Regions from separate parts of the Exiguobacterium sp. N4-1P genome, predicted to be linked through region 3. Evidence: riboswitches for the same ligand, from Rfam matches in the RefSeq annotation. Region 3 holds a riboswitch; each other region holds the start of a gene.

The links. A riboswitch is a leader RNA that binds a small molecule or an ion and turns the genes downstream of it on or off. The one in region 3 is predicted to bind thiamine pyrophosphate.
Region 1: it holds a riboswitch for thiamine pyrophosphate, as region 3 does, so the genes downstream of both, tenA (thiaminase II) here and A0126_RS06135 (3-oxoacyl-ACP reductase) in region 3, are expected to answer to the same signal.
Region 2: it holds a riboswitch for thiamine pyrophosphate, as region 3 does, so the genes downstream of both, A0126_RS07835 (ECF transporter S component) here and A0126_RS06135 (3-oxoacyl-ACP reductase) in region 3, are expected to answer to the same signal.
Region 4: it holds a riboswitch for thiamine pyrophosphate, as region 3 does, so the genes downstream of both, A0126_RS16415 (3-oxoacyl-ACP reductase) here and A0126_RS06135 (3-oxoacyl-ACP reductase) in region 3, are expected to answer to the same signal.

What each region holds. Positions count from the first base shown of each region.
Region 1 covers NZ_CP022236.1:930,066-933,276, reverse strand. Annotated here, with positions in the region: gene A0126_RS04740 (sporulation protein) at 1-458, shown strand, start outside; gene tenA (thiaminase II) at 609-1,310, opposite strand; TPP riboswitch at 1,385-1,490, opposite strand; gene A0126_RS04730 (DUF1002 domain-containing protein) at 1,678-2,559, shown strand; gene abc-f (ribosomal protection-like ABC-F family protein) at 2,841-3,211, shown strand, end outside.
Region 2 covers NZ_CP022236.1:1,483,380-1,486,590, forward strand. Annotated here, with positions in the region: gene A0126_RS07830 (ABC transporter ATP-binding protein) at 1-1,032, opposite strand, end outside; gene A0126_RS07835 (ECF transporter S component) at 1,029-1,607, opposite strand; TPP riboswitch at 1,707-1,805, opposite strand; gene A0126_RS07840 (50S ribosomal protein L25/general stress protein Ctc) at 1,895-2,533, opposite strand; gene A0126_RS07845 (DEAD/DEAH box helicase) at 2,873-3,211, opposite strand, start outside.
Region 3 covers NZ_CP022236.1:1,207,346-1,210,556, forward strand. Annotated here, with positions in the region: gene adhE (bifunctional acetaldehyde-CoA/alcohol dehydrogenase) at 1-1,276, shown strand, start outside; TPP riboswitch at 1,426-1,526, shown strand; gene A0126_RS06135 (3-oxoacyl-ACP reductase) at 1,646-2,416, shown strand; gene A0126_RS06140 (LLM class flavin-dependent oxidoreductase) at 2,454-3,211, shown strand, end outside.
Region 4 covers NZ_CP022238.1:15,754-18,964, reverse strand. Annotated here, with positions in the region: gene A0126_RS16420 (LLM class flavin-dependent oxidoreductase) at 1-831, opposite strand, end outside; gene A0126_RS16415 (3-oxoacyl-ACP reductase) at 869-1,639, opposite strand; TPP riboswitch at 1,759-1,859, opposite strand; gene adhE (bifunctional acetaldehyde-CoA/alcohol dehydrogenase) at 2,009-3,211, opposite strand, start outside.

The DNA of each region.
Region 1 (3,211 bases), 280 kb from region 3:
TCAGTCAATCGAAGTCATGGATTGAAACGGGTCTCGATATCGCCCAGGCGGTCGATCCGTCAGACCGGGACGCCATCATCGTCCAAGCCAATGACCTCCAATCCGTTATCTTAGAAGCGATGGAAGAACTTGGCTTCCGACTCAAGAAAGCGGACACGGAAAAACTTCCCGGGCGTTACCGGAAGGATTTACCGATCGCCCAGGAACTCGAGTATTCGGCACGCAATACGTACTTCGCCCATAAACTCGATGAAGTCGAACTCATCATGCTCCAAGACCGTACCGGCATCGACATCGTCTTGCAAATCGACCGTCGTGCCCACGACTTAGGTTCGCTCTTCAGTGAGATGGCGGGTGCGGATGAGACGATGACGAAGCTATCCTTATCGAACCACGATTTGATGGACCGAAACGCCGTCAAACAACAATTAAACGATTTGATTGAACGGTACAGCTGATTTCCTTACCAGAATTTTCATCATGCCTGTAATCCACCAACAAAAAAACCTGAGCGATTGCCATGACTTTCTTTACGAAAGCTGAAAATTGCTCAGGTTTTGTGCAGTCTGCCGTCTGATCGCGCTGATCAACAGCGGCTAAAGCTGTACTTATCGTTTCGTTACTTTTGGTTGACGCGTAACTTGTGTAAAGAGACGTTCAAACGTTTCTTCCGTCCAGCCCATTTCCCAAAACATCAATTCGTAATAACAGCTTCTGACGAAATGGTGTTTCATCCGTTCCCGTTCTGCTTCAGTCGCTTGCGCCGCCAAAGCATCCAGCCGGTCGACCTGTTCAAAGACGACCCGTTCGAACCATTCCGAGCTGTATGTTGCAATCCACTGTTGATAAATCGGTGACGCCGGTGACTTCGTCAACAGTTGTTGTCCGACTTCATAATAAAGCCAGTAACACGGTAAAATCGCTGCAATCGTTTCCCCGAGTGTCCCCTCGCTCGCATGATGCATATGTGAGACATAGGCATACGCAGTCGGTGCCGGTTCGAACGCTGCTAAATCCGCTTCCGTAATAGCGAGCGGTTCAAAAAACGATTGATGGAGTGATAGCTCAGCCGCATAGGTCGATGTCGCATGTTCCGCGAGTTCCGCGATCGTCGCAAAATCCGTTGCCTTTGAGGCGGCCCGGGCTTGAATTTTTGCGAAATGTTTTAAGTAATACGCATCCTGCATGACATAATGTCGAAATTTTTCGAGCGGTAACGTCCCGTCACCAATGCCTGTGACGAATGGATGGGAAAAACTGCTGTCCCAATATGTTTTTGCGGCTTGCCGAATTTCTTGACTGAATTTCAACCTAATTCCCCCTTTTGTTGAATCAAAAAACGCCACACCCTACGAACAGGGCATGACGTGAAGAGACAACAAGAGAGATATTCACGCCACTTCCCTCCGTAAGTCCAAACTTAATCAGGTTCAAAGGGTCCGAACGTCTTCGTCGTCTCAGTCGGCCTACCGACTCCCCTAGTGGTCATTATTTAATTCCTCTTCACTATATCATTTTTTCAGTCACATGATCAGGATTTTAAATGAAATGTAGTATAGGATTAGGGACACGAGGTGGGCGGTTCATTCCGCCTCAAGACCGATTCCGTTCTGGAAGACGTCACTTACAATGAAATTAGCACCTGATACTACCTACTATACTCGGAGGATTTATACTATGAATAAAGCAACAAAAATCATGACCACGACGCTTTTAGCGACAAGTTTACTTCTACCGACTGCTGCTTCAGCAGAGCAAGTCGTCGATAAAACAATCATCACGCTTGGTGAATCGCTCGGGGCAAAGGATAAAGCCTGGGTACTCGCCCGATTGAATGCGCCGGAAGGCATTACGCCCGTCATCGCCACGGCAGCGGATGAAGAAAAATATTTAGGGAAAAACGTTCCCCAATCGCAACTCGGCGGCAATATGTACTCTTCCGCAAAAATCGAACTCGCTGAAAAAGGCGACGGTTTATCTGTCGCGACCGAAAACATTACCTGGGTAACAAAAGACATGTACTTGAACGCGCTCGTCACTGCAGGCGTAACGGACGCCGACATCACAATCACTTCCCCTTATAAAGTCACCGGGACCTCTGCTTTGACGGGGATCATGAAAGCATACGATCAAACGTCGGCTGAGACCGGCATTAAATTGACGGATGAACGAAAAGATTTAGCCCAACAAGAGTTATCGGTCACTTCCGATGTCGGAAAAACGGTCGGGACGGACAAAGTCGCCGAACTGATGAATGAAATCAAAGCAGAGATCGCCAAACAAAAGCCGGAAACCAAAGTCGATATCGAGAATGTCATCATCCAAGTCATTCAAAATAACAACATCCAGTTGTCGGACGCCCAAATGGAGCGGTTGACGTCATTGTTCAGTCAAATGGAGAAAGCTGACTTGAACTGGGGACAAATCGAGACCGGATTAAAGGGTGCCGGGCAAGATATCCACGCGTTCGCGACCTCCGAAGAAACGAAAGGATTTTTTGCAAAACTGTTTGACGGCTTAAGTAAGTTCTTTAACTCGATTTCCGGACTGTTCAAGTAACTGAAAACGATTTCATTTTCAGTTCAAAACATGGTAAACTAACTTTATCGAAACGAAAAGGTGGTGTAAAAGATGGGTTTTGCTGCGTGTAAGCAATGGTTGATGGAACAACTTTATCTGTTGCGCGCGATTTTTCATGAAATGGCGTTCTAAAGGACGAGTCTGCCCTTTTCTTAGGAACATCCATCTGAAAAATAAAGCAAAGCGCACCTTTTACGGTAAACGGAGAGCGCTATTTGCGTTCTCCGTTTTTTGATGCGCATGAAAGGAAGTTACTGATCATGATTTGCGACATCCAACACCTGACAAAACAATTTGGGGGAGCATCCGTCTTAACCGATGTCTCGCTCTATCTTAAACAAGCTGACCGCATCGGATTGATCGGTCGAAACGGAACCGGAAAAACCACGTTACTGCGTTTAATCGCGCAACTCGAAACAGCGGACAGCGGAACCCTTTATCTTAAAAAAGGACTTTCCATCGGTTATTTGGCTCAAATTCCACAGTTCGCAGAAGAATTGACGGGCCTTGATGTTCTCTGGACCGCATTTGCCCAAATCGTCGCCTTACGGACGACGATGCATCAGCTTGAGCAACAAATGGCAAGTGCTGACCACCTGGACGATGTGCTAAATGAGTATACGCGTGTGAC
Region 2 (3,211 bases), 280 kb from region 3:
GACGTGTCGGTAATAGCTCCGACTTTTCCATGTCCGCAGTTCTTTTTCGAACAAGCGGACCGTACCGCCTTGCGCCGGAATCAATTTCGCCAGTGTTTCGAGCAACGTGCTTTTCCCGGCACCGTTCGATCCGACGACCATGATCCATTCTCCGGCGTGTGTTGCAAGCGACAGGTTATCGACAATCACTTGCTTACGGCGTCCTAACGCGGTGCGCGTCAGCGCGAACGTCGTGTCGTGCCGAACCGGAGGACGGTTGTTAGTCACTTTTCGTAACCGCCCCGCCTGGGAAGAAGCGGGGGGCACGGTTTCCAGTTCATACGGGTAGAGGAGCGGTGTTGCAATGCCGCGTCGTTCGAGTTCAGCGCGATGCTGACCGAAGACATCAAGCGGCGGACCATCACGTAAAATCGTTCCACCGTGATCGAAGACGAGCACCCGGTCACTGAACGTCACACAGCGGTCAAGCTGATGTTCAATCAGAACGAGCGTCAACGTCCGGTCGTGATGGAGTTCCTCAATCAGCTGCATCAAAACCCGATGTCCTGCCGGATCGAGTTGCGCCGTCGGTTCGTCAAGCAATAGAATATCCGGCTCAAGGGCTAGGACGCAGGCGAGGGCGAGTCGTTGTTTCATCCCTCCTGACAGTTGCATAATCGGTGTCGTCAGCGGCACATCAAGGCCGACACGTGCCAGTACGGCGTCAACCCGGTCATCCATCTGACTGCGGTCGACTGAGCGATTTTCAAGACTAAAGGCAACTTCCGCTCCGACGGTCTGCATGCAGAACTGGTCGTCCGGATTTTGAAAAAGGATTCCGACCGTCCCATTCGTTTTGCAGTGGCCGCTGACATCGGCTTCGATCGCGTCAGGTAATAAACCGGCGAGAACATGTAAAAACGTCGTTTTCCCACTGCCGCTCGGTCCGACGAGCAACGTCGTTTCCCCTTCGTGTAGCGTCACCGTCACCTTGTGCAGGACGTTGTCATGTTGCCCCGGATAGCGGACAGACAAGTCGTTACAATGAATCATGCTGCATCCGGCTTCCGCCGCTTACGCCCGATCGCATAACCGTTCAACGTCCCTGTCTTGACGAGCGCATCGACGATGACTTTCGCAAGTAATCCACCGAGCAATGCACCGCTGACGAGTTGAAGGGAAAACGTCAACAGAAGTGTCGTCGTCGTATAGTAGGCGAAACCATTGACGACAAGACTATAGACCATACTACCGATTGCGGCGAACATTCCGGATAGAACTAACGTCATTGTGTTGAACTTCCGGTATCCGAAGAGGGCAAAAGCGATTTCGGCACCGATTCCTTGAGCGAAACCAATCAATAAGGCCGATAATCCGAAGTGACTCCCCGTGAATAATTCGACAGCCGCGGCGACGACTTCTGCAATCAGTGCTGCCCCGGGCTTTTGAATGATGTAGGCGACAAGCGGACTCGCGATGACCCAAATCCCGAACATCCAGTTCGATCCGACCGGTCCGAAGATCGCGGAAATCGGTAACCACAATGTCGACCACCCTAAGTAGAGTACCCCGCAAGCAACCGACAACATCATCATGACAATGATTTCTTTCATTTTCCAACTGTTCATGTTCCTATCTCCCTTTGGCACAACCACCAGACAAACAAAAAGACCGCCCTCTATGAAAGAGAGCGGTCGCTGAATCTGCAAACATGCAGAAAAATTGAACGAATTACCGCTCCACTTTCCTACGCTAGTATGAACTAGATCAGGTTCAAAGGGTCCGAAGTGAATCGTCTCAGCCAATGGGCTCCCCTAGTGGATGTGCATATAGTGTGTACGCTATTTACTGTACCGACTCTACCGACAGTTGTCAATACAGATAAAAACCCTCCGCGAGGGGAGGGTAAGAAAAATTATTCTTTTTCTTCCGTTTGTTCTTCAGTAGAAACTTCTTCTGTCGCTTCAGCTGGTTCTTCAGCATCTGCTTCTTCGAGATCCGCTTCAAGTGTCGATTCGACGACGGCAACGACTTGAATGTCACCTTCCGTAACGATACGGTATTCTTTTTCTTCCGGCAAATCCGAAACCGATAGAGAATCACCGAGGTTAAGATTTGTCACATCGACTTCGACGCGTTCCGGTAATTTATCTGGTGTAGCTGCAACTGTTACTTTAAAGAGTGTTTGTGAAAGATATCCACCAAGTTTTGCACCAGCCGCTTCGCCGACGAGGACGATATCTGTTTCGACTTCTGTTTCTTCATCCATTTTAACAGCGATGAATTCAACGTGCTTGATTGTTGGTGTGAAGATATCCATATCGAGTTTGTTGATCAGTGTGTTGACTTTTTTACCACCGATTTGAAGTGCAACAAGTGCATTCTCACCATGTTCGCGAACGACTTTGATCAATGCTTTTTCGTCAAAGGCAATCGGTGTACTTTCCACTTTGTAACCATACACGACACCAAGAGCTTTTCCTTCATGACGTAATTGCTTTCTAAGTGAGCGTGGGCGTACTTCGCGTTCTTCTACTTTTAATGTTACTGACATGTTCATTTCCCCCTTGAATTTGGTATAGCCCTCAAAAGGTAATGAAGAAAGGAGTGGAACGAATCGTTCCGGATCAAGACGGTGCATCGAATGCTATTTCAAATTGATTTCATAAAAATGAAGATCGAAGTGAGTGGTTAGCATTTCTCTCCCAGGTCATTACGCTGATATTGAGAAACATGTGGTTGTAAAAGCAACTCGCTGATGCGGTGCTATGATAGTTATACCCCCGTAACATTAAAAGCTAAACATCAACCGGCGAAAAAACGATAGCCAGAAACCTGTTCTCCCTAGAGCAGCAACGGTTTACATCCTATTAAGAAATCGGTGCCTTTCCTCTTATTCAAGCAATTGAACCATCTCATCGACCGATAACGCAAGTGACGCCGGTTGTTCAAGTATGTCCGTCACGAGTGTCGCTTTCCGTTCCTGCAGCTCGATGATTTTTTCTTCGATCGTGCCTTTCGTGATTAATTTAATGACTTCGACCGTCTGTGTTTGTCCCATCCGGTGTGCCCGGTCAGCCGCTTGCTGTTCGACAGCCGGATTCCACCAACTGTCATATAAGATGACAGTATCCGCCGTCGCCAGGTTCAGTCCGGTGCCGCCCGCCTTCAGTGAAATCAAAAACAGATCGACTTCGCCTGCATTAAAACGGTCGCAGCGTTCGAGACGCTC
Region 3 (3,211 bases):
AACGGCGAAACATCTACTCAATGTCAAGAAGGTGGCGAGACGACGCGTGAACATGCAGTGGTTCAAAGTACCGGAAAAGATTTTCTTTGAAAAAAATTCAGTCCAATACTTGAAATCGATTCAAGATGTCTCACGTGCGTTGATCGTCACCGATCAAGCGATGGTCGAGTTCGGCTACGCGGATAAAGTCATCCGCAACTTACCGGCAGGCGTCAGCTACCGGATCTTCGACCAAGTCGAACCGGATCCATCGGTTGCAACGGTTCAGACAGGAGCGCAAGCGATGCGCGACTTCAAACCGGACTTGATCATCGCCCTCGGTGGCGGATCAGCGATGGATGCAGCGAAAGGCATGTGGCTCTTCTACGAGCAACCGAACGAAACGTTCTCGAACTTACGTCAAAAGTTCCTCGATATCCGGAAACGGGCCTATAAATTCCCGGCGCTCGGTAACAAAGCGAAGTTCGTCGCGATTCCGACGACGTCCGGAACAGGATCTGAAGTCACACCGTTTACCGTCATCACGGACAAAGAGAAAAACGTCAAGTATCCGATTGCTGACTATGCATTAACACCAGATGTCGCAATCATCGATCCGGAATTCGTCATGACGGTCCCGGCATCAATCACGGCGGACACCGGAATGGACGTCTTGACACATGCGACAGAAGCCTTCGTCTCCGTCCTCGCGAACGACTATACGGACGGACTGGCGCTAAAAGCGATCAAGATGATCTTCGACTACTTGCCACGCGCTTATGCGAATGGTGACGATGCCGAAGCACGCGAAAAAGTTCACAATGCGTCAACGATGGCCGGAATGGCGTTTGCCAATGCCTTCCTCGGGATTAACCATTCGATCGCGCACAAAATCGGTGGGGAGTTCCACACGCCACACGGTCGCACGAATGCGATTCTGATGCCACACGTCATCCGCTACAATGCAGCGAAACCGACGAAACTCGCTTCGTTCCCGAAATATGAATCATTCATCGCTGATGAACGGTACGCAGAAATCGCGCGTTATCTCGGACTACCGGCAGCGACGACGGAACAAGGTGTCGAGTCACTAATCCAAGCGATCACAGAACTCGGACAACAGTTGAACATCAAAATGTCATTCAAAGCCCAAGGCATCAAAAAAGCCGACTTTGAAGCAAAACTCGACAAGATGGCCGTCGATGCATTCGAAGATCAATGTACGACAGCGAATCCAAAAATGCCGCTCGTGACGGAACTTCGGAACATCATGGAGCTTGCGTACGAAGGCGTATAACAGAGAAAAAAATCATGGCAATTCAAAAGAGCCTTGCTTCCGGTCGACGGAGGCAAGGCTTTCGTTTGTAATCAGAAGAGACACCGATAAAACTGTCTTGTCATTATTGACAGATATTTCTAAGACCGCTAAAGTGAAGGTAACTTGAATAGAATCACTAGGGGTGTTGCTAAACTGAGATGAGTAGATACTCAAACCCTTTGAACCTGAACTAGTTCGTACTAGCGTAGGGAAGTGTAGACTCTAATAAACCAGCGAAGACCAGTCTGTCGGTTTTTTGCTATGTGATTATTTAGACGTGCGCAACTTTCCTTTTGGAGAGTTGCGCTTTTTTTGTTTACGACTTCGCTATTTAAGTTGCAAAAGACGATGAAGGAGTGGAAGACAGTGAACAGAACGGTAGTAGTGACGGGAAGCAGTCGGGGACTTGGCGCGACGATTGCAAGAGTATTGGTGAACAATGGGTTTAAAGTTGTGATTAATTATTATAAGAGCAAGGATGCGGCAGAGGAACTCGTAAATGAGCTCGGTGCAGAACATGCCATTGCCCTGTATGCGGATGTCACGAAGCGAGAAGACGTCGAGACATTGATGCAGTCAGCGACAGCTCATTACGGACAAATCGATGTCGTGATCAATAATGCCTTAGTCGATTTTAAGTTCGATCCGCGCGCTCAAAAATCATTCATCGATTTGGAATGGGAAGATTATCAAAAACAGTTGGATGGCACGTTGAAAGCAGCGTTCCACGTCGTGCAAAGTGTCCTGCCGCAGTTCATTGAACGAAATAGCGGCACCATCATCAGCATCGGCACGAATCTGTATCAAAACCCGGTAGTTCCCTATCACGAATATACAACGGCAAAAGCAGGGTTGATCGGCTTTACGCGTAATCTTGCATCAGAGCTAGGACAGTACGGCATAAACGTGAATGTCGTCTCCGGCGGCTTGTTAAAAGTGACAGATGCCAGCGCTGTGACGACCGCTGAAGTATTCGATTTAATTGCTCAATCAACTCCGTTAAAAAGAGTGACGACGCCGGAAGAGGTGGCGCAATTGGTCGCCTTTTTAGCGTCAGAAGCCGCCTCTGGCATTACCGGTCAAAATCTAACCGTAGATGGCGGATTGACGATGAACTGATGTCAGCGTTCAGGAGAAAGGAGTCAGGGAACTAGAGATGACGAAAACAAAGCAGTTAAACGTCGGTGTTTTATTGTACGGCTGTGGCCATCATCAAGCGGCATGGTTAATGCCGGATTCTGCGATTGAAGAAATCGGGGAGAGCGGTTATTATCAGCGATTGGCTCAACTAGCGGAAGCGGGTTGCCTGGATGCTGTATTTTTTGCTGACAATCAATCTTTTCCTGCTGCAAACGCAACTGAACTACCTGCCTTTTGGCTCGATCCTGTAATCAATTTAACCGCTATTTCTCAAGTAACCCATCATATCGGGTTAGTTTCAACGATATCGAGTACGTTTTCAAATCCGTATACAGCGGCGAGACAACTGTTAAGCCTTGATCACGTGACGAACGGGCGTGTCGGCTGGAACCTGGTGACGTCGATGACGGACTGGGAAGCGTTAAACCATAGTATGGATAGGCTCCCTGCAAGGGACGAACGGTATCAAAAGGCGGATGAATTTGCATCTGTAATGGAAAAATTATTTTTATCCTGGGATCGAGCTGATTTCCTTTCGAGCCGGACGGACAACCGGTTGATTGATCCTGAAAAGATTCAACCATTCCATCATAGCGGGACCTACTTCAACGTAAAAGGTCCTTCGTCTACACCGCGTAGTCCTCAAGGGAAGCCGGTGGCAATGCAGGCGGGTGCATCTGCCCAAGGGATTGCACTTGCATCGAAGCACGCGGATGCCGTCTATTCGGTGTCGTGGAATGTAAAGCAAGCGAAAGCATTCCGGGAAAGTCTACA
Region 4 (3,211 bases), on a different contig from region 3:
ACCGACGTATGTAACCAATCCTGGAAAGATTTTAATCTGCCGCTCCGGTGACTCACTTTCTTTGATTTGTGTCTGTAGACTTTCCCGGAATGCTTTCGCTTGCTTTACATTCCACGACACCGAATAGACGGCATCCGCGTGCTTCGATGCAAGTGCAATCCCTTGGGCAGATGCACCCGCCTGCATTGCCACCGGCTTCCCTTGAGGACTACGCGGTGTAGACGAAGGACCTTTTACGTTGAAGTAGGTCCCGCTATGATGGAATGGTTGAATCTTTTCAGGATCAATCAACCGGTTGTCCGTCCGGCTCGAAAGGAAATCAGCTCGATCCCAGGATAAAAATAATTTTTCCATTACAGATGCAAATTCATCCGCCTTTTGATACCGTTCGTCCCTTGCAGGGAGCCTATCCATACTATGGTTTAACGCTTCCCAGTCCGTCATCGACGTCACCAGGTTCCAGCCGACACGCCCGTTCGTCACGTGATCAAGGCTTAACAGTTGTCTCGCCGCTGTATACGGATTTGAAAACGTACTCGATATCGTTGAAACTAACCCGATATGATGGGTTACTTGAGAAATAGCGGTTAAATTGATTACAGGATCGAGCCAAAAGGCAGGTAGTTCAGTTGCGTTTGCAGCAGGAAAAGATTGATTGTCAGCAAAAAATACAGCATCCAGGCAACCCGCTTCCGCTAGTTGAGCCAATCGCTGATAATAACCGCTCTCCCCGATTTCTTCAATCGCAGAATCCGGCATTAACCATGCCGCTTGATGATGGCCACAGCCGTACAATAAAACACCGACGTTTAACTGCTTTGTTTTCGTCATCTCTAGTTCCCTGACTCCTTTCTCCTGAACGCTGACATCAGTTCATCGTCAATCCGCCATCTACGGTTAGATTTTGACCGGTAATGCCAGAGGCGGCTTCTGACGCTAAAAAGGCGACCAATTGCGCCACCTCTTCCGGCGTCGTCACTCTTTTTAACGGAGTTGATTGAGCAATTAAATCGAATACTTCAGCGGTCGTCACAGCGCTGGCATCTGTCACTTTTAACAAGCCGCCGGAGACGACATTCACGTTTATGCCGTACTGTCCTAGCTCTGATGCAAGATTACGCGTAAAGCCGATCAACCCTGCTTTTGCCGTTGTATATTCGTGATAGGGAACTACCGGGTTTTGATACAGATTCGTGCCGATGCTGATGATGGTGCCGCTATTTCGTTCAATGAACTGCGGCAGGACACTTTGCACGACGTGGAACGCTGCTTTCAACGTGCCATCCAACTGTTTTTGATAATCTTCCCATTCCAAATCGATGAATGATTTTTGAGCGCGCGGATCGAACTTAAAATCGACTAAGGCATTATTGATCACGACATCGATTTGTCCGTAATGAGCTGTCGCTGACTGCATCAATGTCTCGACGTCTTCTCGCTTCGTGACATCCGCATACAGGGCAATGGCATGTTCTGCACCGAGCTCATTTACGAGTTCCTCTGCCGCATCCTTGCTCTTATAATAATTAATCACAACTTTAAACCCATTGTTCACCAATACTCTTGCAATCGTCGCGCCAAGTCCCCGACTGCTTCCCGTCACTACTACCGTTCTGTTCACTGTCTTCCACTCCTTCATCGTCTTTTGCAACTTAAATAGCGAAGTCGTAAACAAAAAAAGCGCAACTCTCCAAAAGGAAAGTTGCGCACGTCTAAATAATCACATAGCAAAAAACCGACAGACTGGTCTTCGCTGGTTTATTAGAGTCTACACTTCCCTACGCTAGTACGAACTAGTTCAGGTTCAAAGGGTTTGAGTATCTACTCATCTCAGTTTAGCAACACCCCTAGTGATTCTATTCAAGTTACCTTCACTTTAGCGGTCTTAGAAATATCTGTCAATAATGACAAGACAGTTTTATCGGTGTCTCTTCTGATTACAAACGAAAGCCTTGCCTCCGTCGACCGGAAGCAAGGCTCTTTTGAATTGCCATGATTTTTTTCTCTGTTATACGCCTTCGTACGCAAGCTCCATGATGTTCCGAAGTTCCGTCACGAGCGGCATTTTTGGATTCGCTGTCGTACATTGATCTTCGAATGCATCGACGGCCATCTTGTCGAGTTTTGCTTCAAAGTCGGCTTTTTTGATGCCTTGGGCTTTGAATGACATTTTGATGTTCAACTGTTGTCCGAGTTCTGTGATCGCTTGGATTAGTGACTCGACACCTTGTTCCGTCGTCGCTGCCGGTAGTCCGAGATAACGCGCGATTTCTGCGTACCGTTCATCAGCGATGAATGATTCATATTTCGGGAACGAAGCGAGTTTCGTCGGTTTCGCTGCATTGTAGCGGATGACGTGTGGCATCAGAATCGCATTCGTGCGACCGTGTGGCGTGTGGAACTCCCCACCGATTTTGTGCGCGATCGAATGGTTAATCCCGAGGAAGGCATTGGCAAACGCCATTCCGGCCATCGTTGACGCATTGTGAACTTTTTCGCGTGCTTCGGCATCGTCACCATTCGCATAAGCGCGTGGCAAGTAGTCGAAGATCATCTTGATCGCTTTTAGCGCCAGTCCGTCCGTATAGTCGTTCGCGAGGACGGAGACGAAGGCTTCTGTCGCATGTGTCAAGACGTCCATTCCGGTGTCCGCCGTGATTGATGCCGGGACCGTCATGACGAATTCCGGATCGATGATTGCGACATCTGGTGTTAATGCATAGTCAGCAATCGGATACTTGACGTTTTTCTCTTTGTCCGTGATGACGGTAAACGGTGTGACTTCAGATCCTGTTCCGGACGTCGTCGGAATCGCGACGAACTTCGCTTTGTTACCGAGCGCCGGGAATTTATAGGCCCGTTTCCGGATATCGAGGAACTTTTGACGTAAGTTCGAGAACGTTTCGTTCGGTTGCTCGTAGAAGAGCCACATGCCTTTCGCTGCATCCATCGCTGATCCGCCACCGAGGGCGATGATCAAGTCCGGTTTGAAGTCGCGCATCGCTTGCGCTCCTGTCTGAACCGTTGCAACCGATGGATCCGGTTCGACTTGGTCGAAGATCCGGTAGCTGACGCCTGCCGGTAAGTTGCGGATGACTTTATCCGCGTAGCCGAACTCGACCATCGCTTGATCGGTGACGATCAACGCACGTGAGACATCTTGAATCGATTTCAAGTATTGGACTGAATTTTTTTCAAAGAAAATCTTTTC